DNA from 3 places in the Mesorhizobium sp. M0659 genome. Region 2 is predicted to be linked to each of the others. Evidence: riboswitches for the same ligand, from Rfam matches in the RefSeq annotation. Region 2 holds a riboswitch; each other region holds the start of a gene.
What was found. Region 2 has a riboswitch for cobalamin ahead of NKI31_RS14865 (DUF1636 family protein). Riboswitches for the same ligand answer to the same signal wherever they lie in the genome.
Positions count from the first base shown of each region.

Region 1 (9,819 bases), on a different contig from region 2:
ACCAGCCGCCAGCAATATTATCTGCATAATTTCCTGTCCGAGCAGCCGGACCTCAACTTCCACAATCTGGAAGTCCAGGACGCGCTGCTCGACGTCACCCGCTTCTGGCTGGAGCGCGGCGTCGACGGCTTCCGCCTCGACACCATCAATTTCTACTTCCACAGCCAGGGGCTGGAGAACAATCCGCCGCTGCCGCCCGAAGAGCGCAACGACCAGACAGCACCTGCGGTCAATCCCTACAACTACCAGGACCATATCTACGACAAGAGCCGGCCGGAAAACCTTGCCTTCCTCGAACGGTTCCGGGCGCTGCTCGACGAATATCCGGCGGCCGCCGCGGTCGGCGAAGTCGGCGATTCGCAGCGTGGGCTGGAAGTGGTCGCCGCCTACACCGCCGGCGGCAAACGCGTCCACATGTGCTATTCCTTCGATTTCCTGGCGCCGGAAAAGATCAGCGCCGCCAAGGTGCGCCAGGTGCTGGAAGCCTTCGGCAAGGTCGCCAGCGACGGCTGGTCGTGCTGGGCCTTTTCCAACCACGACGTGATGCGTCCGGCCTCGCGCTGGGCCGCCGACGAGGCCGACCCGGCCGCCTATCTGAAGGTTATCTCGGCGCTGCTGATGTCGCTGCGCGGTTCGGTCTGCCTCTATCAGGGAGAGGAGCTTGGGCTGGGCGAAGCCGAGTTGCGGTTCGAGGATCTGCAGGACCCCTACGGCATTCGCTTCTGGCCCGAATTCAAGGGCCGCGACGGCTGCCGCACGCCGATGGTGTGGGATGCAACCGCCAGCAATGCCGGCTTTTCGACGGCCAAGCCCTGGCTGCCGGTGCCGGGCAAGCATTTGTCGCAAGCGGTCAATGTTCAGCAGGGCGACGCGGCCTCGCTGCTCGAGCACTACCGGCGCTTTCTCGGTTTCCGCCGCCAGCATCCGGCCTTGGCCAAAGGCGAAATCGAGTTCATCGAAAGCGAGGGCGACACCGTCGCCTTCACCCGCCGTGAGGGCAATGAGCAGATCGTCTGCATCTTCAATCTGGCCAGCAAGCCGGCCGAGGTCGATCTCGGTGGTCAGGCGCTGCTGCCCTTGGCCGGGCACGGTTTTTCGGGACAATCCGGCACAGGTTCCATCCGCCTCGGCGGCTACGGCGCCTGGTTCGGGCGCATCGACTGAGTTTTTGACGAAACTGGATTTTTTGAGGAAATCCAGGTTCTCTAGGGAAATCACTGGGAGGAAATTATGGCCGATGTCACGCTGAGACAGGTGAAGAAATCATACGGCAATCTGCACATTCTCCACGGCATCGACCTCGACATAAAGTCGGGCGAGTTCATCGTCTTCGTCGGCCCGTCGGGTTGCGGCAAGTCGACCTTGCTGCGGTCCATCGCCGGGCTTGAGGAGATCACCTCCGGCGAGCTGAAGATCGCCGGCGAGGTGGTGAACGACGTGCCGCCTTCCAAGCGCGGCATCGCCATGGTGTTCCAGTCCTATGCGCTCTATCCGCACATGACCGTCTACGACAACATGGCCTTCTCGATGAAGATCGGCAAGGAAAGCAAGGCCGAGATCGACAAGCGGGTGCGGCAGGCCGCCGAGATCCTGCAGCTGACCAAATATCTCGACCGTCTGCCCAAGGCGATGTCGGGCGGCCAGCGCCAGCGTGTCGCCATCGGCCGCGCCATCGTGCGCAATCCGAAAGTGTTCCTGTTCGACGAGCCGCTGTCGAATCTCGACGCGGCGCTGCGCGTCGCGACCCGCATCGAGATCGCCAAGCTCAAGGAATCGATGCCTGCCACGACCATGATCTACGTCACCCACGATCAGGTCGAAGCGATGACGCTCGCCGACCGCATCGTCGTGCTGAAGGATGGCCATATCGAGCAGGTCGGCACGCCGATGGACCTCTACAAGAAGCCCGGCAATCTGTTCGTTGCCCAGTTCATCGGCTCGCCGGCCATGAACATCCTGCCGGCGACAATCGACAGGACGGGCAACCCGACAATCGTCAGCCATGTCGGCGGCCGCAAGGCAACGGTGCCGATCGCAACGCCGGCGTCAGCAAAGGGTGCGGCAGTCAGCTTCGGCGTGCGGCCGGAGGATCTGTCGGCCGCCACCGGCGCGGAATATCTTTTCGAGGGCGTGGTGGACTATGTCGAGCAACTCGGCGAGGTGCAGCTTGTCTATGTCGATATCGGCCGCGCTGACCTGCCGTTGGTGACCAAGCTGCCCGGCAATGTCGAGGTCAAGCGCGGGGCAAAGCTGCGACTGACCGCGGATGCCGGGGACCTGCACATCTTCGACGCCGATGGGCACTCCTTCTCGCTCAAGCCGGTGGATGTGAAGGCGGCTTGAGATAGCTGCGTCGTACAGGCATGAAAAAAGAGCGGCGGGCCAGGCCCGCCGCTCTTTTTAAGCTTCGGCTGTTAGTTGTTGCCGAACCGATCCCTGTCGCTGCTCGGCGGGACGAACTTCTGTTGGTCGTTCGACGAGTTCAGCAGCTTGTAGACCGCCGAGTTGGTGCCGGTCGACGAAGTGCGAGTGGTGTCGACGGCAGCGGCCGGCTGGTTGGCGCCATTGGAGCCATAATTGTCGCTGCCGGCAAAGGCAGCGCTCGAAACAGCCAGAACGGCTGCGGTGGCAAGAACGATCTTCTTCATTTTAGTCTCCTGAATTTTTCTGATGCCGCCAGCTGCAGCGGATAAGCCCGCCACGTGCTGGAAACCGGCTTTTAGCGGCCGAAAAGGTTACGGTCGGCACCGTGGGCAGGCGCCTGCTCGGCTGGAGCCGACTTCTCAACCGAAGCCGTATGGCCACTATCGGTCGACGTAATCGCAGGCTGGTTGGCGCCGTTCGAACCGTAGTTGTCGCTGCCGGCGAAAGCGCTGCCGGAGATGGCCAAAACGGCGGCGGCAGCAAGGATGATCCTTTTCATTTCAAATACTCCTGAATTTTTTGGGATCCCGAGAGCGACGGGTTAGCCGCCCTTCTTTGGTCGGGATCAGCGATTGCCGTAGAGGTCGCGGTCGGCGCCCTGAATGACAGGCTGCTTGTCAGCGTGCGCCGGCTTCTGAATGGAAGCCGTATACGAGCTGTCGACCGAGACGGCTGGCTGGTTCGCACCATTGGAACCGTAATTGTCGCTACCGGCGAAGGCGCTGCCGGTGATCGCCAAAACGGCTGCGGCAGTGAGGATGATCTTTTTCATTTTTAGTACTCCAGTTTGTCTGTCCGTCTAGCGGCGTGTCTTGGGAGGAATTCGCGTCGTTCGGACAGCCCCGATGTGGGAAAGCCATAGGCTGGTTTCCAATCACGAAGTTGTTCCGTGTGGACCACGGTCCTGCACCTTGAAATTGTGCCAGGAAGTTCCTCTATGGTCATTTATCGCATTGTTTTCAGTTGCTTATGTCGAACCGAGTGGTTCGCTCCCGTGTCGGTTTCCGGGCCGTCGTTCACACCGCCTGCACGCATTGTCAACAGAAACGAACCGTTCGGTTCGATTAGAGATTGCTAATAGTAACTTTTCGATACCGTTGAGCCCTTTTTGCCCCCGATCGAACTGGATCCGCAGCGATTCGAAACGGCGATGATGGCGTCCAAGAAACGTCTCAGCTCTTTGACCGGCGGCGGGGGGCGTATGCCGCGCGTGTCGCGCCGCATGGATACGATGTCGCTTTCATGCCGACGTCGCGATCGCTGCCGTGATTAGATGATCGCATCTCAGGTGCCGCTTCGTGACGACGCAGCGGAGAATTGGGAAGCCGGTCAGAATCCGGCGCTGCCCCCGCAACGGTGGTGGAGTTGAAGTCGCAACGGGAGACCACTGGGCAAGAGCCTGGGAAGGTGTCGCGATGGTCCGCAAGGACAACTCCAGAGCCCGGAAACCAGCCCGAGATGCATAGACTCGACTGATCGCGGTGGGCGGTCAAGAGGTGGATAGTGCATGTCCGGCGCCGCGCCGGCCTGCGTCCGATCCTTCCTCCATCACCACCAAGTTCAGTCCTTAAACCACGAGGACAGAACTATGGATACGCGCAACGACATGCTGAGGCTCCTGAACGGCCGCAAGCAAGGCTTTTCGCTGGAACAGCCCTTCTACACCGACCCGGACTATTTCAAGCTCGACATGGAGCTCATCTGGTATCGCGACTGGCTGTTCATCGGCCATGATTGCGAACTGCCGAAGCCCGGCAGCTATATCACCGTGCAGATCGGCGATTATCCGGTGGTGCTGGTCCGCGACCAGAAGGGCAACATCAACGCCTTTCACAATTCCTGCCGCCATCGCGGCAGCCGTGTCTGCAACACTGAGAAGGGCATGGCGGCAAAGCTTGTCTGCCCCTATCACCAGTGGACCTACGAGCTTGACGGCCGGCTGCTGTTTGCCCGCCAGATGGCCGACGGTTTCGACAAGAGCCAGTTCGGCCTGAAGCCCGTCGCCTGCGAGAGCGTCGGCGGCTACATCTTCATCTGCCTGGCAAAAGAACCTGCCGACTTTGCCCCGATGCGCGCCATGATAGAGCCCTACCTCAAGCCGCACCGGCTGAATGAAGCCAAGGTCGCCTTCGAGAGCACCATCATCGAGAAGGGCAATTGGAAGCTGGTCTGGGAAAACAACCGCGAATGCTATCACTGCGCCGGCAATCATCCGGAGCTGTGCAAGACATTCCCCGAAGCGCCGACGGTGACCGGCGTGCAGGGCGCCGACAGCGATCCGGAGATGCTTGCGCACTGGGCGAAATGCGAGGCGGCGGGCCTGCCGAGCAAGTTCCGCATCGATCCGGCCGGGCAATACCGCGCCACCCGCGCGCCGCTGCTGCGCGATGCCGTCAGCTACACGATGTCGGGAAAGCGCGCGGTGACGAAGGACCTGTCCGACACTGTTGCCGCCGACCGCATCGGCACCTTGATGCACTACCACTATCCGACGACCTGGAACCACATCCTGATCGACCATGCGGTCACCTTCCGGGTGCTACCGATCAGCGCCACCGAAACCGCGGTGACGACCAAGTGGCTGGTGCACAAGGATGCGGTCGAGGGCGTCGACTACAACCTTGAAGAGCTCACCCACGTCTGGACCGAGACCAACGACCAGGACCGCCGCATCGTCGAGGAAAACGCCTTCGGCATCCTGTCGCCGGCCTATGAGCCCGGCCCCTATTCGGAGCTGCACGAGGGCGGCGTGATCCAGTTCGTCGAATGGTACGCGGCCTTCATCGGCCCGCGCCTTGCCGAAGGCGGCCGGCCGGCGCTGCGCAGCGTCGCGTGAGCTGGAGCAGGCGAAGAGGGACCAGAGGATGAATGCGATGACGGATCTTGGGCTCTATCGCCATCTCGACCAGATGGCGCCGTGGAACGATAGGCTGCAGGTGCTGGAAGTGATCGGCGTCAGCGACGAGGCGCCCGACGTCAAGACCTTCACCTTCCGCTCCGACAACCAGACCTGGTTCCGCTACAAGCCGGGCCAGTTCCTGACGCTGGAACTGCCGACACCGGACGGGCCGCTGATGCGCACCTACACGCTGTCGTCGTCGCCATCGCGGCCGTTTTCGATCGCGGTGACAGTGAAGGCGCAACCGGGCAGCATCGGCACACGCTGGATGTTCGACCAACTGGTGCCCGGCTCGCACGTCAAGGCCTATGGACCGGCGGGCGACTTCTCGTTGCACAGCCACCCGGCGGCCAAATATCTGTTCATTTCGGCTGGCTCCGGCGTGACACCGATGATGTCGATGCTGCGCTGGCTGAACGACTGCGCGCCATGGACCGATGTCGGTTTCGTCAACTGCGCGCGGCGTGCCGAAGAGATCATCTTCCGCAAGGAACTCGAACTGCTCGGCGGCCATATGCCCGGCCTGTCGCTCGGCTTCATGATCGAGGAACGTTCCAGCCGCGAAGGCTGGTACGGCCATATGGGGCGCATCGATGCGATCCGGCTGCCCTTGCTGGCTCCGGATTTCCGCGAGCGCGAAATCTTCTGCTGCGGCCCCGATCCGTTCATGCGCGCCGTGCGCGGCATGCTGGATGCCGCCGGCTTCGACATGACGAAATACCATCAGGAGAGCTTTGCCGCGCCTGTGATGGAGGAAATTCCGGCGCCGTTTGCCTCCCCGGTCGAGGACGGCATCGCTGCACCTGTCGAAGCCGTGACGCCGATCCGCTTCTCGCTTTCGGAGGTCGATGCCGGCTGCGTCGCCGGCCAGACCGTGCTGCAGACCGCGCGCAGCTCGGGCGTGCGGATTCCCGCCGCCTGCGAGTTCGGCCTGTGCGGCACCTGCAAGGTGAAGAAGGTCTCCGGCGAAGTCGAGATGAGCCACAATGGCGGCATCCTCGACCACGAGATCGATGACGGTTTCATCCTTGCCTGCTGCTCGAAACCGTTGTCGGCGCTCGAAATCGAGGCTTGAGCCGGTCGACTTCGCCGCAACGGTCGCCGACGCAGGCGTTGTGTTCGCGGGTCTTTGTCTTGCCAAGCATAGGCCGAGTGATTTAGACGCACTTAGGAAGGGCTGGCAGACCGTGAAACCGGCGCATCCCTTCATGGGCGCATGGAACGGGGGACAGAGCGATGCAACAGCGGGTCTATGGGGTCGCAAGCAAGGACATCGTTTTCGAATCATTCGATGGCGAAGCCGTCGTTCTCGATCTTTCGAACGGTAAGTATTTCGGCTTTTCCGATTCCGGCAGCCGGGTCTGGCAGGCTCTGTCGTCCGGCGTCGCCACTGAAGCGCTGGTCGGAGTTGCCGCGGGCGCCGCAAAAATAAGCCTGGCCGACCTCGAAAGCTTCATTGCCCGACTGCTCGATTTCGGGTTGCTTGCGCCAGCCGAAACACCGGCACAACCGCTTTCGGGCGAGCTGTCGTCTGCGCTTGCTGCCAGCAATGAGCCGCTCAAGGTCGATGTCCACGACGACCTTGCCGATCTCATCATTGTCGACCCGATCCATGAGGTCGAGGAACCTCTCGGCTGGCCGGCGGTGAAACAGGCATAATCGTTTCCCTAAAGCGCGTCGCGTTTGAACGGACTCAGGCGACGCGGTTTAGATCTTTGATTTTATGCATGTCGTCGTCTCAAAACCGGGGCCACCCCGAGCGACATGCATCAGGCGACCCGGCGCAATTCTGGACGCTGGAACAACGAACACATGCCTTTGATCACGCTGCAAACCCTGCCGGATTATGCCCGCCATGTGCTGGCGGCCGCGGAAAGCGCCGCCGCCTTCTATCCCGTTACCGCCAGCGTGCGGTTGCCGGGGCTGGACCTGAGTGTCCACCTCGACCATGGCACGCTGGCGGAAGCCATGAGCCATGCCTTCATACCGGCCCCGGAAAATCCGTCTGCATCTGACGGCTGCCGCATTTTCGTCGCCCACCCGGCCATCGATGGCGTCCCCGCCCCGGCCACCTGGGGCCGAGGCGATTACAACCATCATGCCTTTGCCAACCGGCTGGAAGAGGCCGGATTGCGCGGCAGCTACTATCATGACCTCGACTTTTGGCAGTTCCATGATCCGCAACGCCATGTCGGGGCGCAGCTGATGATGTCGGCCGACGCCTTTCCGCCATGGGAACAAGGGGCGCCGCTGCGCGCCTTCCTGCATTGGGAATATGCGGCGCGCGGCATGCGGCTCACCCATGCCGGCACGCTGGGCATCGATGGCAAGGGCGTCCTGCTGGCGGGCTCCGGCGGTGCCGGCAAATCGGGAACGGTCGTCGCCGGCCTGCTCAATGGGCTCGATAGCGTCGGCGACGACTATGTGCTGATCGACCGGACCGAGGGGGTGACGGCCTATCCGCTGTTTGCCACGCTCAAGCAGGATCCGGAGGGCTTCAAGCGGCTGAAGCTGGAGGGTCGGCTAAATTCGTACCAACCGCTGAACTGGCAAGGCAAGCATGCCTTTCACATCAACGAGGTCGCGCCTCGACCAACTCCTGCAAGTCTGGACATTATTGCTTTGATAGTGCCCCATATCAGGGGAGGTGCGAGAAGCTCGGTCATGCCCATATCGCGCAAGGATGCCATGATCGCCTTGGCGCCGTCAGGAATCGTGCAGATGCCGGGCGAGCGGGAAGCGGGCTTTCGCTTTTTCAGCGAGCTTACCCGCGATCTGCCATGCTACCGGCTGTCGCTGGGGACCGAGCCGCGCGAGATCGCCGGCACGATTGCGGATTTCGTCCTTCGGGGCGCTGCATGAAGTTGAGCATCATTGTGCCGGTCTACAATCGGGAGATCTATGTCGTTTCGACGTTGCGGTCCCTGCTCAGGCAACGCGACGATGCCGATCTCGATATCATCGTTGTCGACGACGGCTCGACGGACAGCTCCGTTGAAGCAGTCCGCGCCATCATGCGGGAAGCGTCGTGCATCCGCCTGTTCCAGCAGGCAAACCAGGGCGTGGCCAACGCGCGCAACACAGGGCTGAGGCAGTTGCTGCCGCAAACCGAACTGGTGTCGTTCCTGGATTCGGACGACGTCTCGCCGGCTGGACGATTCAAGGCTGGCCTACCCCTGTTCGCGGCCGACCCTGCGCTCGAGCTGACCTACTCGCTGATGACGCGCGTCGATCTCATGGACGACGAAACCCTGCAGCCGGCACGGGGCGGCGCAGGTCCCACCGTGCGCGGCGTCAGCCTTAGCGCCGGGATATTCCGCAGGGCACTCATCGACCGTACAGGTGCTTTCGACGAGGAGTTCCGGCAGGGCGAAGACGCCGACTATCTGCTGCGCATTTTCGAAACCAGCCCAAAGCACATTTTTCCCGACACCGTCGCGGTATACTACCGGCGCCACCCCGGCAATTTGACCAAGCAAAGGGATGTGGCGGTGCGCGAATATCTACGTGTAATTCAGAAATCCTTGCGGCGGCGCAAGGCCGATCCGTCGCGGCGCCCGGTCGAGGGGCTTTTCGAGATCAAGCGCCCGGCAGAGTGGTGAAAGAATGAACAGATCACAGCCTGGAATGCGTGCGTGAAGCTGAGCGTGATCATGCCGGTCTACAACCGCGAACGCCATGTCGGCTTGGCGCTGCGCTCGCTGCTGAGGCAGCGCGATGCCGCCGATCTCGACATCATCGTTATCGATGACGGTTCGACCGACAGTTCGGCGGCGGTCGTGCGCTCGCTGATCGCGGAGGCGCCGTGCATTCGCCTTTTCCAGCAGGAGAATGCCGGGGTGACGCGGGCGCGCAACGCGGGCTTGCGGCAGTTGCTGCCGCAGACCGGGCTGATATCGTTTCTCGATTCGGACGACATTTCCCCGCCGGGCCGCTTCAAGGCGGATCTGGCCTGTTTCGACGCAGACCCCACCCTCGAGCTCACCTATTCGCGCATGACGCTGGTCGACGACATAGATGACGATACGCTGGAGCCGACAGCCGACAGCCACTCGATGACGGTTCGCGGCATTCACCTGTCTCCCGCTATCTTCGTCCGGCGGTTGGTCGAACGCATCGGCAGCTTCGACGAGGATTTCCACCAGGCCGAGGACACCGACTATCTGCTGCGCACTTTCGAAAGCGGGCCGAAATTCACGATGCCCGACACTGTTGCGCTCTATTACCGGCGCCATCCCGGCAACATGACCAGGCAGGCCGATGTTCCTTTTCGCGAATTCATGCGCGCCGTCTACAAGTCGATGAAACGGCGCGAGGCCGACCGCTCCTTGCACCCTGTCGACGGCATCTTCGATTTCAAGGAACTTGCGAATTGGCGTTTCCTGTGATGGCCAGCTACGGCGTCGTCATTCCGGCCTTCAACGCGACCGCCACCATCGCCGAGACGCTGCGATCGGTCGCGGCCCAGACGGTCCAGCCCGACGCCATAATCGTCG
Region 1 is NZ_JAMYPY010000004.1:10,855-20,673, forward strand. Features, by position in the region: gene bglA (beta-galactosidase BglA) at 1-1,164, shown strand, start outside; gene NKI31_RS07750 (ABC transporter ATP-binding protein) at 1,231-2,343, shown strand; gene NKI31_RS07755 (DUF680 domain-containing protein) at 2,415-2,648, opposite strand; gene NKI31_RS07760 (DUF680 domain-containing protein) at 2,720-2,923, opposite strand; gene NKI31_RS07765 (DUF680 domain-containing protein) at 2,990-3,196, opposite strand; cobalamin riboswitch at 3,694-3,895, shown strand; gene NKI31_RS07770 (aromatic ring-hydroxylating oxygenase subunit alpha) at 4,013-5,260, shown strand; gene NKI31_RS07775 (FAD-binding oxidoreductase) at 5,298-6,398, shown strand; gene NKI31_RS07780 (PqqD family peptide modification chaperone) at 6,560-6,982, shown strand; gene NKI31_RS07785 (hypothetical protein) at 7,136-8,185, shown strand; gene NKI31_RS07790 (glycosyltransferase family 2 protein) at 8,182-8,925, shown strand; gene NKI31_RS07795 (glycosyltransferase family 2 protein) at 8,959-9,711, shown strand; gene NKI31_RS07800 (glycosyltransferase family 2 protein) at 9,696-9,819, shown strand, end outside.
Region 1: linked by a shared signal. The riboswitch ahead of NKI31_RS07770 (aromatic ring-hydroxylating oxygenase subunit alpha) and the one ahead of NKI31_RS14865 (DUF1636 family protein) in region 2 are both predicted to bind cobalamin.

Region 2 (9,819 bases):
GACGTAGCGCGGCTCCGGCATCTGGTCGTAGACCTTGCGCAAAGCCGGGGCCATCTTGTTGGTCAGCGTTCCCGCCACGATCATGATGTCGGACTGGCGCGGCGACGCGCGAGGAGCCACGCCAAACCTTTCAGAATCATAGCGCGGCATCGAGGTGTGGATCATCTCGACGGCGCAGCAGGCGAGACCGAAGGTCATGAACATCAGCGAGCCGCTGCGTGCCCAGGTGATCAGCGCCTCGGTCGAGGTGACCAGAAAACCCTTGTCGGCCAGTTCATTGTTGATCTCGAGGAAGAACGGATCGTCGGAACCGACCGGACGTCCGGTATTGGGGTCGATCAGGCCTTTGGGCTTCGGCGCGACGAGCGTTCCGGAACTGTCGTTCAATCCCATTCCAGCGCTCCTTTTTTCCACTCATAGGCAAAGCCGATGGTCAGCACCGCCAAAAACACCATCATCGACCAGAAACCGAGCATGCCGATCTTCGAGAACGACACCGCCCACGGAAACAGGAAGGCCACTTCCAGATCGAAGATGATGAACAGGATCGACACCAGGTAGAAGCGGATGTCGAATTTCATCCGGGCATCGTCGAACGAGTTGAACCCGCACTCGTAGGCGGAAAGCTTCTCCGGATCGGGATTGCGATAAGCCACCAGAAACGGCGCGATGATAAGCGCCAGGCCTACAACCGCGGCCACGGCGATGAAGAGGACGATGGGCAGGTATGAACTGAGGAGTACGTTCATGCTCGGCTTTCCGTTGGCGGCCAATCCACTCTGATTACAGCAACCAACCCTAATGCGGAAGCGCGACAGTTTAACCGCTGAACCGTTTTAGGTGCCTTTGCTGCAACGCGGCGAGGGTTAGCGCACGGCTTTCAGCGAAGCAAGTCAAACCTTGTTCAAAAGACAGTGCTGGACGGCAGGCCGGGAAAAACTGGTCCGATCTCCTCCTGTTTGATTTCCTTCATCTTTAACTCCACTTTTGTCTCCTGACACATCTCCCGCCATTTGCCTGCTAGCATCACCGGAATCGCCGGCTAAAGTCGGGAAAATGGTTCGAGGCAAGACACTTTGACGAAGGACAAAATCTCACTCCCGACGGCCAGGCGCATCGCGCTCGCCGCGCAAGGATTTCTCGACCCGCGACCGGGCGGCATACCGGACCGCCGTCACCTCGCCCGCGTGCTCTCGCGCACCGGCCTTCTGCAGATCGATTCCGTCAGCGCCGTGGTGCGCGCCCACTATATGCCGCTCTATTCGCGGCTTGGCCCCTACCCGCTCGCCCTGCTCAACAATGCCGCAATCACCCGCAAGCGCACCGTGTTCGAGTACTGGGCGCATGAGGCCTCGTTCCTGCCGGTCGAGACCTACCCGCTGATGCGCTGGCGCATGCAGCGGGCCGAGCAAGGCGACGAAATGTATCTCGGCCTCGCCAAATGGGGCCGCGAGCACGCCGCCTATATCGAAGAGATCTACCGCGCGGTCGCCGAGCGCGGCCCGATTGCCGCTTCGGCACTGGAAGGCCAGAAAGGTTCGGGCGGCTGGTGGGGCTGGAGCCACGCCAAGCACGCCTTCGAATGGCTGTTCTGGGCCGGACGCATCACCACGGCGCACCGCCGTGGCTTCGAGCGTTTCTACGACCTGCCCGAGCGCGTGCTGCCGCAGGCGATCCTCGATCTGCCGGTGCCGGCGGCCGAGGACGCGCACCGCGAATTGCTGCGCATTTCCGCCCGCGCCCACGGCATCGCGACGTCGGGTGACCTGCGCGATTATTTCCGCTTGTCGCCGGCCGACATGAAGGGCCGGCTGGAGGAACTGGTCGAGATGGGCGAGTTGCTGCCGGTAAACGTCGAAGGCTGGGACAAGCCGGCTTACCTCTATAAGGACGCCCGTCTGCCGCGAAAGATCGAGGCCCGCGCGCTACTGGCGCCCTTCGATCCGGTGGTCTTCGAGCGCTCGCGCACCGAGCGCCTGTTCGATTTCCACTACCGCATCGAGATCTACACGCCGGCCGAAAAGCGCCAATATGGCTACTACGTGCTGCCCTTCCTGCTCGGCGACCGGATCGTCGCCCGCGTCGATCTCAAGGCCGACCGGCCTGCGAGTGTCTTACGCGTCCACGCCGCCTACGCCGAAGCAGGCGCACCGCCTGAGACCACCGCACAGCTTTTCGAGGAACTAAAGGAGATGCAGGGCTGGCTTGGACTTGAGCGCATGGAAGTGACGCCCGCCGGCGATTTGGGGCCGGCATTGGCTAGCGAGAGAGATGGCCAACCCTTGCAGCGTCTGTCATAGACGCCTCAATAAGCCTCGTAGGTTGTGCAATGGCATCGGACAAAGTGCTCGACATGATCCATGGCGCCCTCATTGCGCATGGAATAGATGCAGTCCGCAGAGATAGGGACGTCATGCTCCAATCGAAGCAGCTTCGGTTTGAGGCTGAGGTGTTCGAGACGAGTTCTGACCGGCTGGTCCTGGAAATCTACATTTTTTCTCCGCTGCTTGATGTTCAGCCGGTCATTGAATCCTTTGCTGGCTTCGGCGACACGCGCGAACAGGAACTGAACCAGGCGTTTGAAAAGTTTCTCCGTGGTGTTTTCCATGTGGCCATTGAGGGACTGGCCGATCACGTCTGCGAGAACATGCAGGCCGAAATAGAGCTTTGGCAGCGAAGCAGCGCCAGTTGGAAGATCTGGCGAAAAGATGCCCGCTGGAAAATCTATAGCGGCCCGGTCATTTCCCAGGCCACAACCGAGCTATGCTCGCTGACACCAGGCTATCCAGCATTCTACGCCAAGCTGGAAAAGCTGTTCACAGCTTCGGTACCCCCCGGAAGCCATTTTGTCCGGACCTTTCTGGCAGGCTTGAAGGGCACGCTGATTAGTGCCGAAGTCCTTCTGGACAACGCGGTTTGGCATGAGGGACAGAATCTGGCTGTCGGTCATGACTGGCACTATGGCGATGGCTATCAAGCTATCCGACAGGTCATCCTGGCACTGCCGGAAGCCGGGACATGACAGCCCCTGCCGACATCGCCATGTCGTAGCCGTGCGTTGACACCGCCGCCCGCAAAAGCCTAAATCCGCTGCAGACGGTCCCCTGCCCGCAACGGCAAGGGCCAAGAGGGAATGCGGTGCGGGATTTCGGTCCCAAATCCGCGGCTGTCCCCGCAACTGTAAGCGACGAGCCAAGGCCGAAAGCCACTGGGTAACACCGGGAAGGCGGCTAACCAAGGCGACGACCCGCGAGCCAGGAGACCTGCCGTCTGAGACAAAGTATCCGATCGCCTGGCGGGTTTCCGGGCAAGGAGCACGGTTTTTGGACCAGAACAGCAGTTTTTCGGCTGGCACAGCGGACATTGCGTCCGGGGACAACGACGCCCTGACCGGCGTGACCGTCATCGTCTGCGCCTCCTGCCGCGATGAGACCGGTTCCGACGCCCATCCGCGCGCCGGCGAATTGCTGGCTGAGGACACACGCCGCGCCGCTGCCGGCGATATCCGGGTCCGCACCGCCGAATGTCTCGGCAATTGCAAGCGCCGCCTCAGCGCCGCGATCCTGCGCGATGGCTGCTGGAGCTATGTCTTCGGCGATCTGACCGCAACCAGCGGCGCCGACCTCGTTACCGGCGCAAAGCTCTTCGCGACTTCGGCCGACGGCCTCATCCCGTGGCGCGGCCGGCCCGATAGCCTCAAGCGCGGCCTCGTTGCCCGCATCCCACCCCTCGACATGCTGAAGGACTGACGATGAACGCTTCAAACCCGGCCGCCAACCTCTCCCGTGTTCCCTGCACTGTCGTTACAGGCTTCCTCGGCGCCGGCAAGACGACGCTGGTCCGCCATCTCCTGGAAAATGCCGGCGGCAAGCGCACCGCCATCATCGTCAACGAGTTCGGTGACATCGGCATCGACGGGGAAATCCTGAAAGGCTGCGGCATCGACACCTGCCCCGAGGAAAACATCGTCGAACTGGCCAATGGCTGCATCTGCTGTACAGTCGCCGACGATTTCGTGCCCGCCCTCGACAAGATCCTCGCGCTGACACCGAAGGTTGACCACATCCTGATCGAGACTTCGGGCCTGGCTCTGCCCAAGCCCCTGGTCCAGGCGTTCCAGTGGCCGAGCGTGAAGAGCCGGGTAACCGTCGACGGTGTCATCGCCGTGGTAGACGGCCCGGCGCTGGCCGAAGGCCGCGTCGCCAACGACATGGACGCTTTGCAGGCACAGCGCGCTCAGGACGAGACGCTCGACCATGACGATCCTGTCGAAGAAGTGTTCGAGGACCAGATCGCCTGCGCCGATTTGATCATCCTGTCGAAAAGCGATTTGATGGACGCCGCCGGTTCTGCCCGCGCCAACGCCATCATCAATGAACATTCCGCCCGCGCCGTGAAGATCGTGCCGACCGGGCATGGCAAGGTCGACCCGTCGGTGCTGCTTGGCCTCGGTCTCGCCGTCGAAGACGACATCGAGAACCGCAAGTCGCATCACGACGGCGCTTTCGATCATGAGCATGACGATTTCGACACCTTCATCGTCGACATCCCCTCGATCGCCAATCCCGACGACCTGGCCAAGCGCGTCGCCACCGCCGCCGAACAGGAAAACGTGTTGCGTGTAAAAGGCTTCGTCGATGTCGGCGGCAAGCCGATGCGGCTTTTGCTGCAGGCCGTCGGCCCACGCGTCAACCATTACTATGACCGCGCCTGGACGGCAGAGGACGATCGCCGCTCGCGTCTCGTCGTCATTGGCCTGAAGGGGCTGAACCGTCCGGCGATCGAGCGTATACTCGCCGGTTGATCTCAGGCACGAGCCGCGATGCACATACTCACCACGACCTCCGCCTCGCTCGACGACCTCGCCGAGCCGGTTGATCTCCGGCAGACGCCGGCGGATATCGTGGCGCTGTCCTTCACCGACAGCGACCTCGCCGGCCTCGCGGCGGCCTGGAAGGCCGATGCCGCCCGCCTGCCGTCGATGCGGCTGGCGGCGTTGCGCGACCTGCGTCATCCCATGTCCGTGGACCTCTGGATCGACAGCGTCGCCCGCCAGGCCAAGGTGATCTTGGTGCGCATCCTCGGCGGCTATGACTGGTGGCGCTATGGCTGCGACCAACTCGCGGTGACTGCTCGCGAACGTGGCATCAAGCTGGCGCTGCTGCCTGGTGAAAGCCATGACGAGGACCTCAGGCTGATCGAAGCCTCGACGCTGCCCCGGGCGGAGTTGGACGGCCTGCTTGGTTATTTCCGCGAGGGCGGACCGGAGAATATGGTAGCGCTGATGCAGCGGCTGGCGGGGTTGGCTGGGCAGGATGCGGCGGCGGCTGAGCCGGTCAGCGTGCCGAAAGCCGGGTTTTATGAGCCTTGCTGCGGCGTGGTCGAATTTGCCGATGTCGGCGTTCCGTCACACCCCCCTCTGTCCTACCGGACATCTCCCCCTCAAGGGGGGAGATCAGCCGTCACCAAAGCCGGCTCCTCTTCGGCCCCGTTGAACAGGAAGCTGTCTGGGTCATCTAAGATTGGCGAAACCGTTGACGACAGCTCAATCTCCCCCCTTGAGGGGGAGATGTCCGGCAGGACAGAGGGGGGTGTGACAGAACTCCACGCTGATAACCCCATCGTCCCCATCCTCTTCTACCGCTCGATGCTGCTGGCAGCCGACGTCGCCCCCATCGACGCGCTTTTTGATGCACTGCGCCAACGCGGCATGCGCCCGGTCCCGATCTTCGTCTCCAGCCTGAAGGACCCGACGTCGCTGGCCTTCGTCGAGACCGCGCTCGCCTCGCTCAACCCCGCCGCCATGATCACTTCAACCGCCTTCGCATCCGGCGCCGAACCCGGCGTCCAAACCCTGTTCGACCGGGCCTGCGTGCCGGTCTTCCAGGTCATCGTCGCCACCACCCGCCGCGACGTCTGGGACAACAACCAGCGCGGCCTGGCGCCGGCCGACCTTGCCATGCATGTCGTGCTGCCCGAACTCGACGGCCGCATCCTGGCCGGCGCGATTTCCTTCAAGGGCGAGAGCGAAACCAACCCGGCACTCGGCCACCGCGCCTTAGCGAACCGCCCGGAACCGGATCGCGTGGCGCAAGTGGCGGAGCGTGTCGCGGCGTTCATCAAGCTGCAGCAGACGCCCCGCGCGACGCGTAAGTTGGCGATCCTCATTCCGGACTATCCGAGCGCGCCCGGCCGCACTGGCTATGCAGTGGGCCTGGATGTGCCGTCCAGCGTGCTGGCCATGCTGCATGACCTGAAGGAGCAGGGCTATCGGGTTGAAGGGATTCCGCAAACGCCGCGTGAGTTGCTGGACGCGTTGGAGCGGAGAGGCGATGGGCTGGGGTTGGAGGAGTATCTGGACTTCTCAAAGGATTTGCCGGCTGACGCACTGGCTGCAGTCGAGGCGGCATGGGGCGCCCCTTCACCCTCCCCCTTGTGGGGAGGGTCGGTTCGCGACATTCGCGAAGCGGATGGCGCGAAACGGGGTGGGGGTAGCGGTGCACCACCCCCACCCGGCCCTGCGGGCCACCCTCCCCACAAGGGGGAGGGTAAGAGCGGCTTCCCCTTCCGCGCCGCCACCTTCGGCAACATCACTGTCGCTCTCGCCCCCGACCGTGGCCGCTCGGCCGACCGGCGCGCCGATTACCACGACCCGACGCTCCCTCCCCGCCACAACCTCATCGCCTTCGGCCTGTGGCTGCGCAAATCGCTCCGCATCCATGCTCTCATCCATGTCGGCGCTCATGGCACGCTGGAATGGCTGCCCGGCAAGACGGTAGCGCTCTCACAAAACTGCTTCCCCGAGATCGTCACCGGCTCGCTGCCCGTCATCTATCCCTTCATCGTCTCCAATCCCGGCGAGGCGGCGCAAGCCAAGCGGCGCATAGCAGCCGTCACGCTTGGCCATCTGCCGCCACCACTGGCAGCTGCTGGCCTTGATGAAGAGCAGCACAAGCTCGAGCGCCTCGTCGACGAATACGCCCAGGCCGACGGCCTCGACCGCCGCCGGCGCGATCGTCTGGCCAAGCTGATCGTCGACACCGCGCAGAAGACCGGCATCGCCTCCGAAGCCGGCGTCGCCGGAACCGATGCGCCCGACGAGGCGCTGCGCCGCATCGACGCCTGGCTCTGCGACCTCAAGGATTTCGCCATCAAGGACGGCCTGCACATCTATGGCCGCGCTCCCGACGACGAGCCCGACGCCATGCGCGTGCAAAGCGCGGAGGCCGAGAAAGCAGCACTTCTTGCCGCGCTCGACGGCCGTCACATCAAGGCGGGTCCGGCGGGCGCACCGGCGCGTGGCCGCTCCGACGTGCTGCCCACCGGCCGCAACCTGTTCACCTCCGACCCGCGCACCATGCCGACTCCGACCGCCTACGATCTGGGAAAGGCGGCGGCAGAAGAAGTCGTGCGCGGCTATATGCAGTCGCATGGCGACTGGCCGCGCTCGCTGGTCATCGACCTCTGGGGCTCGGCCTCGCTGCGCACCGGCGGCGAGGAGATCGCGCAAGGCCTGGCGCTGATGGGCTGCCGGCCGCAATGGGATTCGGCCACCGGCCGCATCACCGGCATCGAAGTGCTGCCGCCGGCCACGCTCGGCCGTCCGCGCGTCGATGTCACCTGGCGGATTTCGGGTCTGTTCCGCGACATGTTCCCGACCCAGATCGCGCTGATCGACGCCGCTGCCAACGCCGTTGCCGCGCGCGACGAGGACGATTCGGAAAACCCGCTCGCCGCCAGAACCCGTGCCGATGGCAAGATCGGCCCGCGCATCTTCGGCACCTCGCCCGGCACCTACGGTGCCGGCGTCGAGGACCTGCTGTCCAGTGGCGACTGGGCCGCGCGCGAAGAGATCGGCCGCGCCTATCTCGATGCGACGTCGCATGCCTATGGCGGCGCCAAGAGCGAAGGCATCGCTTCCCCCGGTGCCTTCGAGACCCGCGTCGCCGAGGCCGATCTTCTCGTCCACACCGGTGACGACCCCGGCCGCGATATACTTGAAGGCTCCGCCGACGTCGCTTTCATCGGCGGTTTTTCGGCGGCGCTGGCGGCACTGGGCCGCAATGCCGACGTGATCGTGCTCGACACCACGGATCCGCAGAAGCCCAAGCCGCGCTCGGTCGGCGAGGCTGTGTCGCGCGTGGTGCGCGCCCGCGCCGTTAATGCGCGCTTTATAGCCGCCCAGATGCGGCATGGTCCGCGCGGCGCTTCCGAGTTTGCCGAAACTGTCGACCGCCTCATCGGCTTTGCCGAAACCACGCACGCCATTTCGGGCGCGTTGATCGAGGCCGTGCATGACGCCTATGTCGGCGATCCCGATGTCCGCGCCTTCATCCTGCGTGAAAATCCGGCCGCTGCCAAAGTCATCGCCGAGCGCTTCCTGTCGGCGCGCCGGCGCGGTCTCTGGCATCCCTTGCGCAACTCGGTCGACGACGATCTCGCGGCGCTGATCGCCGAGGCCGAGGCGCTCGGGGTTGCGGCATGAACGCCTTTTCAAGGCGCGGCGCCTGCCCGGCTCTGTCAGCGCCGATGCAGACCGGCGATGGCCTGCTGGTGCGGCTCAACCCGGTTGCTGGAGGGCTTTCCCCCAAGTCGCTGATCGGACTCTGCGAATCCGCCTTGAAGCGCGGCAACGGCATCATGGAAGTGACCGCGCGCGGCAGCCTGCAGATACGCGGGCTGACGGCGGAAAGCGCAGCGCTGCTGGCGGCGGAGGTGGATGCGCTGGGCATCGCCGTGCGCACCGGCGTGCCGGTCGAGACCGGGCCGCTGGCCGGCATCGATCCGCGGGAGATTGCCGATCCGCGAGCTTTGGCTGAGCGGATCAGGATGGCGGTTGAGGAGGCTGGGCTGACGCCAAGGCTGGGACCGAAGGTTTCGGTGGTTGTCGACGGCGGCGGGCAGTTGACGATGGATGCGGTGACGGCCGATGTCAGGCTGAAGGCGGTGCGGGTGGGCGGCAACGTTATGTGGGCTTTGTCTGTTGCCGGCGACGGTCAAAGCGCGAGGCCGCTTGCGACGGCCGATGAGGATGCAGCGCGCGATATTGCGGTTGCTGTGCTGAGGATGGTTGCCGAGAAGGGGCGTGACGCACATCCTCGGGATTTGTCGGAGAGGCAATTGGCCTCTCTCGCAAGCTGGCATTCCTTCGCGCCCCCCTCTGTCCTGCCGGACATCTCCCCCTCAAGGGGGGAGATCAGCAGGGTCGCCGGCGGCTCTCCACTTTCGACGCTGAAAATTGGCGAAATCGCCCACGAAGACGCAATCTCCCCCCTTGAGGGGGAGATGTCCGGCAGGACAGAGGGGGGTGTGCAGGATCGCCGGCCTATCGGTCTTTTCCCCTTATCCAACGACACCACCGCTCTCGGCATAGCCCTCCCCTATGGCAGCATGCCGGCCGAAAAACTCATCGCCCTCGCCCAAAGCGCCCTGTCCCTCGGCGTCGCCGAAATCCGCCTCGCCCCCGGCCGCGCCTTGCTGTTCCTCGGCCAACCATCGTCCGCAAACCACCCCCTGCGAGCCACCGCCGCCGCCCTCGGCTTCGTCACCATCGCCGCCGACCCGCGCACCCGCATCGCCGCCTGCCCCGGCACCCCTGCGTGTGCCTCCGGCCGCATCGCCACGCGCGACATCGCCGAGACAATCGCCGCCGAAAACGCTGATATCCTCGACTTCACACTGCACATTTCCGGCTGCGCCAAGGGCTGCGCTCACCCCGGCTCTGCCGCGCTAACAATCGTCGGTGGCGAAAACGGAGCCGGACTTGTCGTGAACGCGACGGCAAAGGCCCTTCCTGCGGGCTACAGGCCAGGCTATGAC
Region 2 is NZ_JAMYPY010000008.1:25,634-35,452, reverse strand. Features, by position in the region: gene NKI31_RS14885 (NuoB/complex I 20 kDa subunit family protein) at 1-393, opposite strand, end outside; gene NKI31_RS14880 (NADH-quinone oxidoreductase subunit A) at 384-749, opposite strand; gene NKI31_RS14875 (winged helix-turn-helix domain-containing protein) at 1,077-2,300, shown strand; gene NKI31_RS14870 (DUF6348 family protein) at 2,330-3,022, shown strand; cobalamin riboswitch at 3,081-3,285, shown strand; gene NKI31_RS14865 (DUF1636 family protein) at 3,324-3,749, shown strand; gene cobW (cobalamin biosynthesis protein CobW) at 3,752-4,804, shown strand; gene cobN (cobaltochelatase subunit CobN) at 4,823-8,485, shown strand; gene cobG (precorrin-3B synthase) at 8,482-9,819, shown strand, end outside.

Region 3 (9,819 bases), on a different contig from region 2:
TCGGTCTTGGTCTGTAAACAAGACATATGACCAACTTCTGGTCAGCGAAGTCATGGATAAGCCACTTCGGCTCTCATGGATTACCAGTAACATCGCCCTGCTTAAAGGACATCGGTATCGGCTGGCGTTTCTGGAACGGCTAAGAAAGGAGCTCGATTTTGACCTGTTCGGCCGAGGTTTTCGGCTGATTGGAGATAAATGGAACGCACTCGCACCTTATCGCTACAGTATAGCGTTCGAGAATACTCGTGCTGATTACTATTTTACAGAGAAGCTTATGGACTGCTTCGTCGCTGAAACAATGCCGATCTATTACGGCAGCCCGGCAATCACGAGGTTCTTCCCTTCGGACTCTATGGTTCTGATTGACCCAGAGGACAAGAACGTAATCCAAAAAATTCAAGAAATTATCAACTCAGACCTCTGGAAGGAACGTCGCGGCGCAATAAGAGAGGCGAAGCGGCTAGTCCTCGAGAAATACAATACGTTTGCCTATCTCGCGGGCTTCATCGAAAGCGTTCAGGATAAACCCTTACCGCCAGAAATTATACACATCGAATCGCCTGAAGTTGATTTTTCGATAGACGAATGAAGTACTCCAGCGCTCGCTCCGCGTGCCCGGCGGTTGGTGGTCTCACGAGATCGGTGCGGAACGCCCGGCGGAGAATGCCTGCTGCGCAAACGGGCCGGCACGGGCGCACAAGGTCATGCGCCCCGGCTGCCGCTAATCAGACGAACTGGGGAAGGCCAGGAACGGAATTGAGGACCTCGTCCACGAGTTCGTCGCCGGCATGTTCCTTGGCGCAGGCGATCGTCTCGTTGGCGAGGGCGGCGATCTTTGCCATGCTGAGACCCTCACTCATCAATTGCTGCCCGAGCCCCATAAGGCCGCCACCCTCTGGGTCGTCCCCATGATACTTCGCTACTAATTCCGAAGCTCCCGGAATGGCCTCGATCATGCGCGCGCCGGGACCGTCGGCCGCGTGGCTCCGCAGGAAACCCAGCATTAACCCAACGGCCTTCTCTGCGACAGCCGGGCCGATGCTGGCACCAGTGGCGATGCGCGGTAAGATTTCTTCCATGCAGGGTCTCTCTCTCTTTGATTACGTTTACAAGGGGCCGGTCCGGCGCCCCGCGCCTTTGGCCGAACCACAATTGAACTCCACAAAATAGGCCAGCGGAGGTGCTATTGCGCCTAAAACCGCCTCTGTCAACGCAAGCTGCGTCGGACGTGCGTGTTTCCCAAACCGAAGATCATTCCAATTCACTTCATTACGCACTGGCAACCGCACAGTTTGCCGTGGCTCGCTTATGAGCCAATGCCCCGCGCCCGTCAAATGATGACGACAACATGGTCATCGCCTAGGATCTGTGGATCAAGGTGTGAGGCAGTTGCAGCGGGTGGACCTGCTCAAGCGCCGCGCCATCCTCGCGTGATGGGATGTTCGTAGAAGCGGAGCTATATGCCGGTGTGACGATCGATGAAGGCAGAACGGCTATTCCGCTACGACCTCCATACTGTCGCATAGACCGTCGCTGCTTAGGTATTGAAACCGCCATCGCTGGTGACATCACAATGTGCAGTCGGCGGGTGTCGACAAGGCCGATTCACGCAATCAGCAGGTCAGGAGGAACGAATGAACCCTGACGTTTCAGAAGCTCACTTTTCGCGAGGCGTGCAGCGCACATCGTGCAAGAGATTGCCAGTCTTGCGGATGCTGTCGACTTTCTCAACCTTGGCTGGAAGATCGCAGTGACCGAATCTACGAAGCCGCCCTCAGGGCGTGCTTTGATGCATAAAACCGGTTGCCAACCAGGGATACTCCTCCTCCCTGAAGTCCAATCGAGAAGAGCGATCACTTCCAAGAGGGTCCCAGCTCAGCTGCGAAAACAGGTGTGAGACCCCGTCCTCTCCCTCAAGCTGATCTAGCTCAGGGCGTTCATGAGCCGCAGATCGCATAATGGCTGCGTGGACGACGCAGGAAGACCAATTATGAAAATCCTATTCAGTACGATGGCTGTCACCTTGCTGGCACCCACCGCCTTTGCTGCGGATTGGATCCCCACCGACCTCAGAGATACGGCATTGGCCACCTTCACGGCTTTGCCATCCACCACGCCGACAGTCGCCAATAACCCGATCACCCCGGAAAAGATCGCTCTCGGCAAGGCACTGTTCTTCGATCCACGCGTCTCCGCGTCAGGCGTCTTGTCGTGCAATTCATGCCACAACCTGGCCACCGGCGGCGACGACAATCACGAAACCTCGATTGGCCATGGTTGGCAGAAGGGACAGCGCAACGCGCCGACTGTACTGAACGCTGTCTTCAACATCGCCCAGTTCTGGGATGGTCGTGCCGAAGACCTGAAGGCTCAGGCGAAGGGACCGGTCCAAGCCGGGATCGAAATGGCCAATACACCGGGCCAACTCATCGCCACTCTCAAGTCCATGCCGCAATATGTCGAGTGGTTCGATGCAGCTTTTCCGGCTGAAGCCGATCGGGTCACCTTCGACAACTTCGCCAAGGCGATCGAAGCCTTCGAGGCGACACTCGTCACACCTGCCCCGTTCGACAGCTTCCTGAATGGTGATGAGGTTGCCATGACTTCCGAACAGAAACAGGGCCTGGTGCTTTTCATGGACAAAGGCTGCTCGTCCTGCCATGCCGGCATCAACGTTGGTGGGCAAGCCTATTACCCATTCGGCCTCATGGAACGGCCCAGCGCCGAAGTCCTGCCGGACAAAGACAAGGGCCGATTTGAGGTCACCAATGCAGCCGACGATTCCTATGTCTTCCGCGTGGCGCCGCTGCGCAACGTTGCACTCACCGCGCCATACTTTCATTCGGGCAAGGTTTGGGATCTGAAACAGGCCGTCGCCATTATGGGGACCACCCAGCTCGGCGTAGTACTGGCGGACGAAGAAGTTGACCTGCTTGTTGCCTTCCTCAACTCGCTGACCGGAGAGGCACCTGACGTCGCCTATCCCATCTTACCCTCAGAAACGGCGACAACGCCCCGGCCTGTAACGCAGATCTCAGGAAAATAAGGGCCAACTGGCTGCGGACTCGCAATCGAAAATGATTGGCGATTTTTACTTGGCGACACGAATTGCGACGTCCATCTCCGAATTGGCGGGACGCTAGCGATACCCGAACCCTGCCACCTCGCCCGTAGTCTGCGCGATCAACTGGGGGCGGACAGACGCAGCACCATATATTGTCGCTGCCTGAGCGAACGCGCCAAGCAGTCTACTTTGAGAAACGACGCGTGTCCGATTTGTTCGAGGCGCGGGGCCTGTATGTCCCCAAGGAACCGATATTATAGCGTAGTGCCACATTTATATTTCTGCGGGATTAAGACACGTGCCGTAGGGAAATTGCACATTTGCGCCGAGTGGCTCATTTCCAGGAGTGTGATCGGTTTGGCATATTCCCGGCCGACATCCGCCAGCCGGCAACTCCCCACACGGTGAGGAAGAGAAGCCTCACGCCTGCACTTTCTGCCGGAGCGCGCGTGCTGCAGCGACCATGTTAATGAGGGCAGGGCGGACCTCCTCCCATTTGCGTGTTTTGAGGCCACAGTCCGGGTTTATCCACAGTTGGCCGTCGGACAGTCGCTCGCGGGCAAGCATGACTAAGTCCGAAATCTCGCCGACTTCCGGGACGCGTGGTGAGTGAATATCATAGACGCCAGGACCGATTTCGTTCGGATATTTGGAGCTCGTGAAGGCGTCCAACAGTTCCATCTTCGAGCGCGACGTCTCAATCGAAATGACATCCGCATCCATTCCAGCGATCGCGTGAATGATCTCGTTGAACTCCGAATAGCACATGTGGGTATGAATTTGAGTCGCGTCCTTTACACCCGTTGAAGCGATCCGGAAACATTCGACAGCCCAGTCGAGATAGACTTTCCAGTCAGATTGGCGCAGTGGCAATCCTTCGCGAAACGCGGCCTCATCGATCTGGACCATCCTTGCGCCGGATCTTTCGAGATCCGTCACTTCGTCGCGGATGGCGAGCGCGATCTGGCGGCAGGCTTCGGAGCGGGGTACGTCGTCGCGAACAAAAGACCAGTTGAGAATGGTGACTGGGCCTGTGAGCATTCCCTTCACGGGCTTTTCCGTAAGCGACTGGGCGAATTGCCACCAGCGCACTGTCATCGGATTGCGCCTCGATACGTCGCCGAAAATGATGGGGGGACGCACGTAGCGCGACCCATAGCTTTGTACCCAGGCATGCTGGGTGAGCGCGAAGCCGGACAACTGCTCGCCGAAATGCTGTACCATGTCGTTTCGCTCGAACTCACCATGCACCAGCACGTCCAGCCCGATCTCTTCCTGTCAGCGAATTGCAGCCTCGATCTCCTTCTTCAGGAACGTCTCATAGTCGACATAGCTCAGCTGGCCCTTCGCATGAGCGGCCCGCGCCTTGCGTACCTGCGGCGTCTGCGGGAAGGACCCGATGGTCGTCGTCGGGAACGGCGGCAGCCCGAGTGAGCCGGCCTGGACTCTGGAGCGCTCGCCAAAAGCGCTCTCTCGTCGCTTCGCGCTGTCCTCAATGCTAGCGATCGGCCCCTGAACAAGCGGGTCATGGATCCTCGTGGATGTCACGCGCGTGGCGGCAGCCTCGGCAGACGCTTTCAACGCGCCTGCCACCGCATCCCTGCCTTGGGACAGGGCCCGGGCCAGCAAGACCAGCTCGTCGGTCTTCTGGGCCGCGAAGGCGAGCCACGACCTGATGTCCGCGTCGAGTTCCGTCTCCATGCGCAGATCAATCGGCACATGCAGCATCGAGCAAGAAGGCGCGATCTCGACGCGGTCCAAGGGCCAGCCGGCGACGATCGGTTTGATGCGGTCGAGAATGGCGGGCAGGTTCGCACGCCAGACGTTGCGGCCATCGATCAAGCCAAGCGAGAGCACCAGATCCTTCGGAGCGAGCCGAGCCACCGTTTCCAGCTGCTCGGGAGCGCGCACGAGATCAATATGCAGGCCGGCCAGGGGCAGAGAAATCGCGGTTTCGAGATTGTCTCCCAGCGACCCGAAATACGTAGCCAGCATGATCTTCAGCTCGGGCGCGGCTTTCGACAGCTGGCCATAGGCGAATTCGAACGCAGCTCGTTCGTTCGGGTTCAGATCGAGGACAAGCGCTGGCTCATCGATCTGCACCCAGTCGGCTCCCGACAGCTTCAGCCTCTCCAGAAGCTGCTCGTAAACCGGCAGCAGCCGCGGTAGGAGCGCGATGGGACCGAACCCCTCGGCAGGCGATTTCGCCAGCTTGAGGAAGGTGATGGGTCCAAGGATGACTGGGCGTGTGTGAATGCCGAGAGCTTTAGCCTCGAGGAAGTAATCGACCGGCTTCGATGACGAGAGGGCGAACGTCTGATCATCATCGAGTTCCGGCACAATGTAGTGGTAGTTGGTGTCAAACCACTTGGTCATTTCCATCGCGGTTACACCAGGTCCATGAGCCTCCTCCTGGTAACCAGCGTGTCCACAATCCTCCGTCTGACCCTGGTTGCCGCGCGCCATTGCGAAGTAGATGTCAAGTGGGACCTCGCCGCTATTCCAGCCGTAACGGGATGGAACGGCCCCGACCATGGCTGCGGTGTCGAGCACATGGTCGTAAAGCGAGAAGTCGTTCGACGGGATTTTCGACACGCCGCGATCGCGCTGCTCTTCCCAGCTAGCGGCACGGAGCGCCTTCGACGTCGTGAGAAGGTCGCCAGCGGACGATGTTCCGGACCAGTAGCTTTCAAGCGCGAATTTCAGTTCTCGCCGACGACCGAAGCGCGGCACGCCGAGCGTTGCTACAGGAATTTGCTGAGAGACAGTCATGTCATACCCCGATGATTGGGGCGTCGGTGACAAGGAAGGCGCTAGCAGGCCGGCATCAACGCCGGGTTGCAGCGGCCACCGAGACACCCCGCCCGTGGACGTAATTCGCGTGGCAGGTCTCCTGGCTCGCGGGGTCATAGCCTCTACCCGTCTTCCTGAGGGTATTCGCCTCAGTGACGTGATTGGGGTTGGCTCGCCGCTAACAGTTGCGGGGGCAGCGCCGGCATCGCACCGGCTTCCCTCTTAGCTCCGCTGCGGCAGCGCCGCACGCGAGAACCACGACACGCAGACAATCACAGCAGTTCGCTCTCTTGTCAATGACGCATAACGAAATGTTTATGTCGTTATGTGATCGCGCTTTTACGCCTTTGTCTAGCATTGTGAAATATTCAGTCTGCTGCCCGCATTCGGCATCGTGGGACGTGATCGCAAGTCAAGTCCGACGGACGCCGCGAGTTCTCCGTTACCTCAGGAACCTTACTGGCCTTCCCCAAGCTGAGCTTCTGAAAATGCTGGTGACGATCTGGATGACGGTGAATGCCGTCATGGCAAGCACGCCTTGCACCGCTCCTCCAGCGAGCTTCACGGCAGCAGCATGGGTCAGTTCTCCGAAGCGAATGGCTGTCGCTATCAGCGAGCTTTGACACAGTTCCGCCACTGCGGTCATCGCGTCAGTAGGGCGGCTGATTAGTTGCCCGCGCATCTACAGCAACCCAGCCCCTTCCGCCTCGCGGCGCAAATTCTGCCTTGGCCTTGGGCCGATCTGCTGGATCACCAGGCCGGCCGCCAGCGAGCCAAGGTCGCCGCAGGTCTTGAGGTTGCGGCCCTGCGTGTAGCCATGCAGGAAACCGGCGGCGTAGAGGTCGCCGGCGCCGGTGGTGTCGACCAACTCCTTGATGGCGGTCGCCTCGATGACCACGGTCTCGTCGCCGCGCACGATCACCGAGCCTTTTTCGGAACGGGTGACGGCGGCAATCTTGCAGTCCTTGCGGATCTGAGCCAGCGCCTCGTCGAAGGATTTTGTCTGGTAGAGCGACTTGATCTCGTGGCTGTTGGCAAAGACGATGTCGACAGTGCCCGAGCGCATCAGCTCGAGGAACTCGTCCCGGTAGCGGTCGACGCAGAACGAATCCGACAACGTCATCGACACTTCGCGTCCGGCCTCGTGTGCGAGCTTCGCCGTCTGCCGGATCGCCTCCTTGGCGCGCGGCGGATCCCACAGATAGCCCTCGAAATAGGTAACCTTGGCGCCGGATGCCTTGTCGGCCTCGACATCCTCAGGGCCAAGCTCGACGCAGGCGCCGAGATAGGTGTTCATCGAGCGCTCGCCGTCGGGCGTGACGAAGATCATAGAGCGCGCCGTCGGCGGCTGTCCCTCAAGCGGCCTGGTGTCGAAGGCGACACCCTGTGCATGGATATCGTGCGCATAGATTTCGCCCAGCGCATCGTTGGAGACCTTGCCGAAGAAGGCGGCGCGTCCGCCGAAGCTGGCTAGGCCGGCCGCCGTGTTGCCGGCACTGCCGCCGGAGGCCTCGATCGCCGGGCCCATGCGGCTGTAGAGCAGTTCGGCGCGGCGCGTGTCGATCAGGTTCATCGCGCCCTTGATGATGCCGTTGATCTCGAGGAATGCCTCGTCGCACTGGGCGATGATGTCGACAATGGCATTGCCGATGCAAAGCACGTCATAATCCGGCATCAATGTCTCCGCCAAAAAAACCGAGCCGGCTTCTCGCCACGCCTGCCAGGCGCGGGTCTGCTCGGTGGAAATGGGCTTTCCGCTTGCCAATCCGTTCGCCGGCGGCTCTCACGGGGCGGCGAGTCCTGCCTCGCGACGCAATTCGTCCGCCCTGTCTGTCTTCTCCCAGGTGAAATCAGGCTCTTCACGGCCGAAATGGCCATAGGTCGCTGTATTGCGATATATAGGGCGTAAGAGATCAAGCATCTTGATAATGCCTTTCGGTCTGAGATCGAACAACTCAAGAATGAGGCGCTCGATCCTGCTTTCCTCAACCCTGGCTGTCCCGAACGTGTTGACCATGACGGAAACCGGACTGGCCACGCCGATTGCGTAAGCAAGCTGCACCTCGCACACGTCCGCAAGTCCGCTAGCGACGATGTTCTTTGCGACATAGCGGGCTGCATAGGCAGCCGAGCGGTCAACCTTGGACGGGTCCTTGCCCGAGAAGGCGCCGCCGCCATGACGACCCATCCCGCCATAGGAATCGACGATGATCTTGCGTCCAGTGAGACCGCAGTCGCCGCGCGGCCCGCCGACTACGAACCGCCCCGTCGGGTTGACCAGAATTCTGATGCCTTCCGTCTCCAGGTGGGTCGGCAGGACAGGCTTTATGATTTCCTCAATGACGCCCTCGCGGACAGTCTCTTGCGAGACCTGCTCGTCATGTTGCGTCGACACGACGATGGTATCCAGGGCGACCGGGCGCAACCCCTCATAGCGCACTGAGACTTGGGATTTCATGTCAGGACGCAACCAGCCAAGCTGTTGTGCCTTCCGGACATACGCCTGCCGTTTCGTCAAGCGATGAGCGAGCTGGATCGGCAAAGGCATCAGGGTATCGGTTTCGCGGCATGCGTAGCCGAACATGAGGCCCTGATCTCCCGCTCCCTGCTGGAGGTCTTGCCCTCTTCCCTCGTCAACGCCTTGGCTGATGTCGGGCGACTGCTCGGTGAGGGCATGAACGACGGAGCAACGCCGGCCGTCAAAGCCGACGGCCTCGTCGTCGTACCCAATGTCGAGAATCGTATCGCGCGCAACTTGGCTGTAATCCACCTGGGCATCGCTGGTGATCTCGCCAGCCAGAACGACTATCCCTGATTTTACCAACGCTTCACAGGCGACGCGCGCCTTGTGATCTGTGCGGAGGATGGCATCGAGGATGGCATCCGAGATGTTGTCGGCCAACTTATCCGGGTGCCCCGCGCCAACCGATTCGGAAGAGAACACGAACTGCCTAGCCATGAATACCTCGCTTCGGATGTTGGATGTGGTATGGGCATTTTGCTTGGCCCACCTTAATTGTCGGAGATGCCCGGGACCTCGAACGCAGCGCACAAGTCGGCAACGTCTCTTCGCACGCAGGCATGGAGATCTTCGTCGTCTGGCCGCTGGAGGACGGAGTCAATGAAGCCAGCAATTTGCACCATTTCCACATCGCGCATGCCCATTGACGTCACTGCTGGCGCCCCCAGGCGAATTCCGCTTGTGACCGCCGGATGCCGCGGGTCGCCAGGCACCATATTAAAGTTTGTGATGATTCCTGCCTTTGCTAGTCGCTCGGCATAGGCCTTGCCCGATAGTGGCCGATCGCGAAGATCAAGGATCAGCATGTGATTGTCCGTCCCCCCGGTAACCAGGTCATAACCTCGCTCAAGCAGTGCATGTGCCAGAGCCTTGGCATTCTTGACTGTCTGTTGGCCGAGCTTCGGAAGGACGGGTTCGCGGCTTCGTGCAAGGCAACCGCTAGCGCAGCGATGGCATTCATGTGAGGTCCGCCTTGCAGGTGAGGGAAGACCGCCCGGTCTATTCGTCTGGCGAGATTGTATTTGCTCTTTGTATGATACAGGGCCTGATAGCGATCTTCGTTCCTTGACAAAATGAAGCCACCGCGGGGACCGCGGATCGACTTGTGGGACGTGCTGCTGACCACGTCGCAATGGCCCACGGGATTCGGGTGCGCTCCCGCGGCAATCAGGCCGCTGATGTGCGCAATGTCGGCTACGAGATAGGAGTTCGCTTCCAGGGCAATTTCTGCCATTGCCGAGTAATCAAAGACACGCGGGTAAGCGGTTCCGCCGACCCAAATGAGCCGCGGCCGTTCCCGCTGGCTGTCTCGCGCAAGCGGTCATAGTCAATCTGCTGTGTCTTTTCATCTAGTCCATAGGGCACGCGTTGATAGTCAGTTCCGGAAAAGTTGATGGCCCAACCATGAGTCAGATGGCCCCCTTCCGGAAGGGGCAAG
Region 3 is NZ_JAMYPY010000027.1:21,831-31,649, reverse strand. Features, by position in the region: gene NKI31_RS28055 (glycosyltransferase family 10 domain-containing protein) at 1-592, shown strand, start outside; gene NKI31_RS28050 (hypothetical protein) at 729-1,082, opposite strand; gene NKI31_RS28045 (cytochrome-c peroxidase) at 1,994-3,049, shown strand; partial or broken gene metE (5-methyltetrahydropteroyltriglutamate--homocysteine S-methyltransferase) at 3,488-5,839, opposite strand; cobalamin riboswitch at 5,934-6,135, opposite strand; gene NKI31_RS28035 (adenosine kinase) at 6,543-7,535, opposite strand; gene metK (methionine adenosyltransferase) at 7,644-8,819, opposite strand; partial or broken gene glyA (serine hydroxymethyltransferase) at 8,873-9,819, opposite strand, start outside.
Region 3: linked by a shared signal. The riboswitch ahead of metE (5-methyltetrahydropteroyltriglutamate--homocysteine S-methyltransferase) and the one ahead of NKI31_RS14865 (DUF1636 family protein) in region 2 are both predicted to bind cobalamin.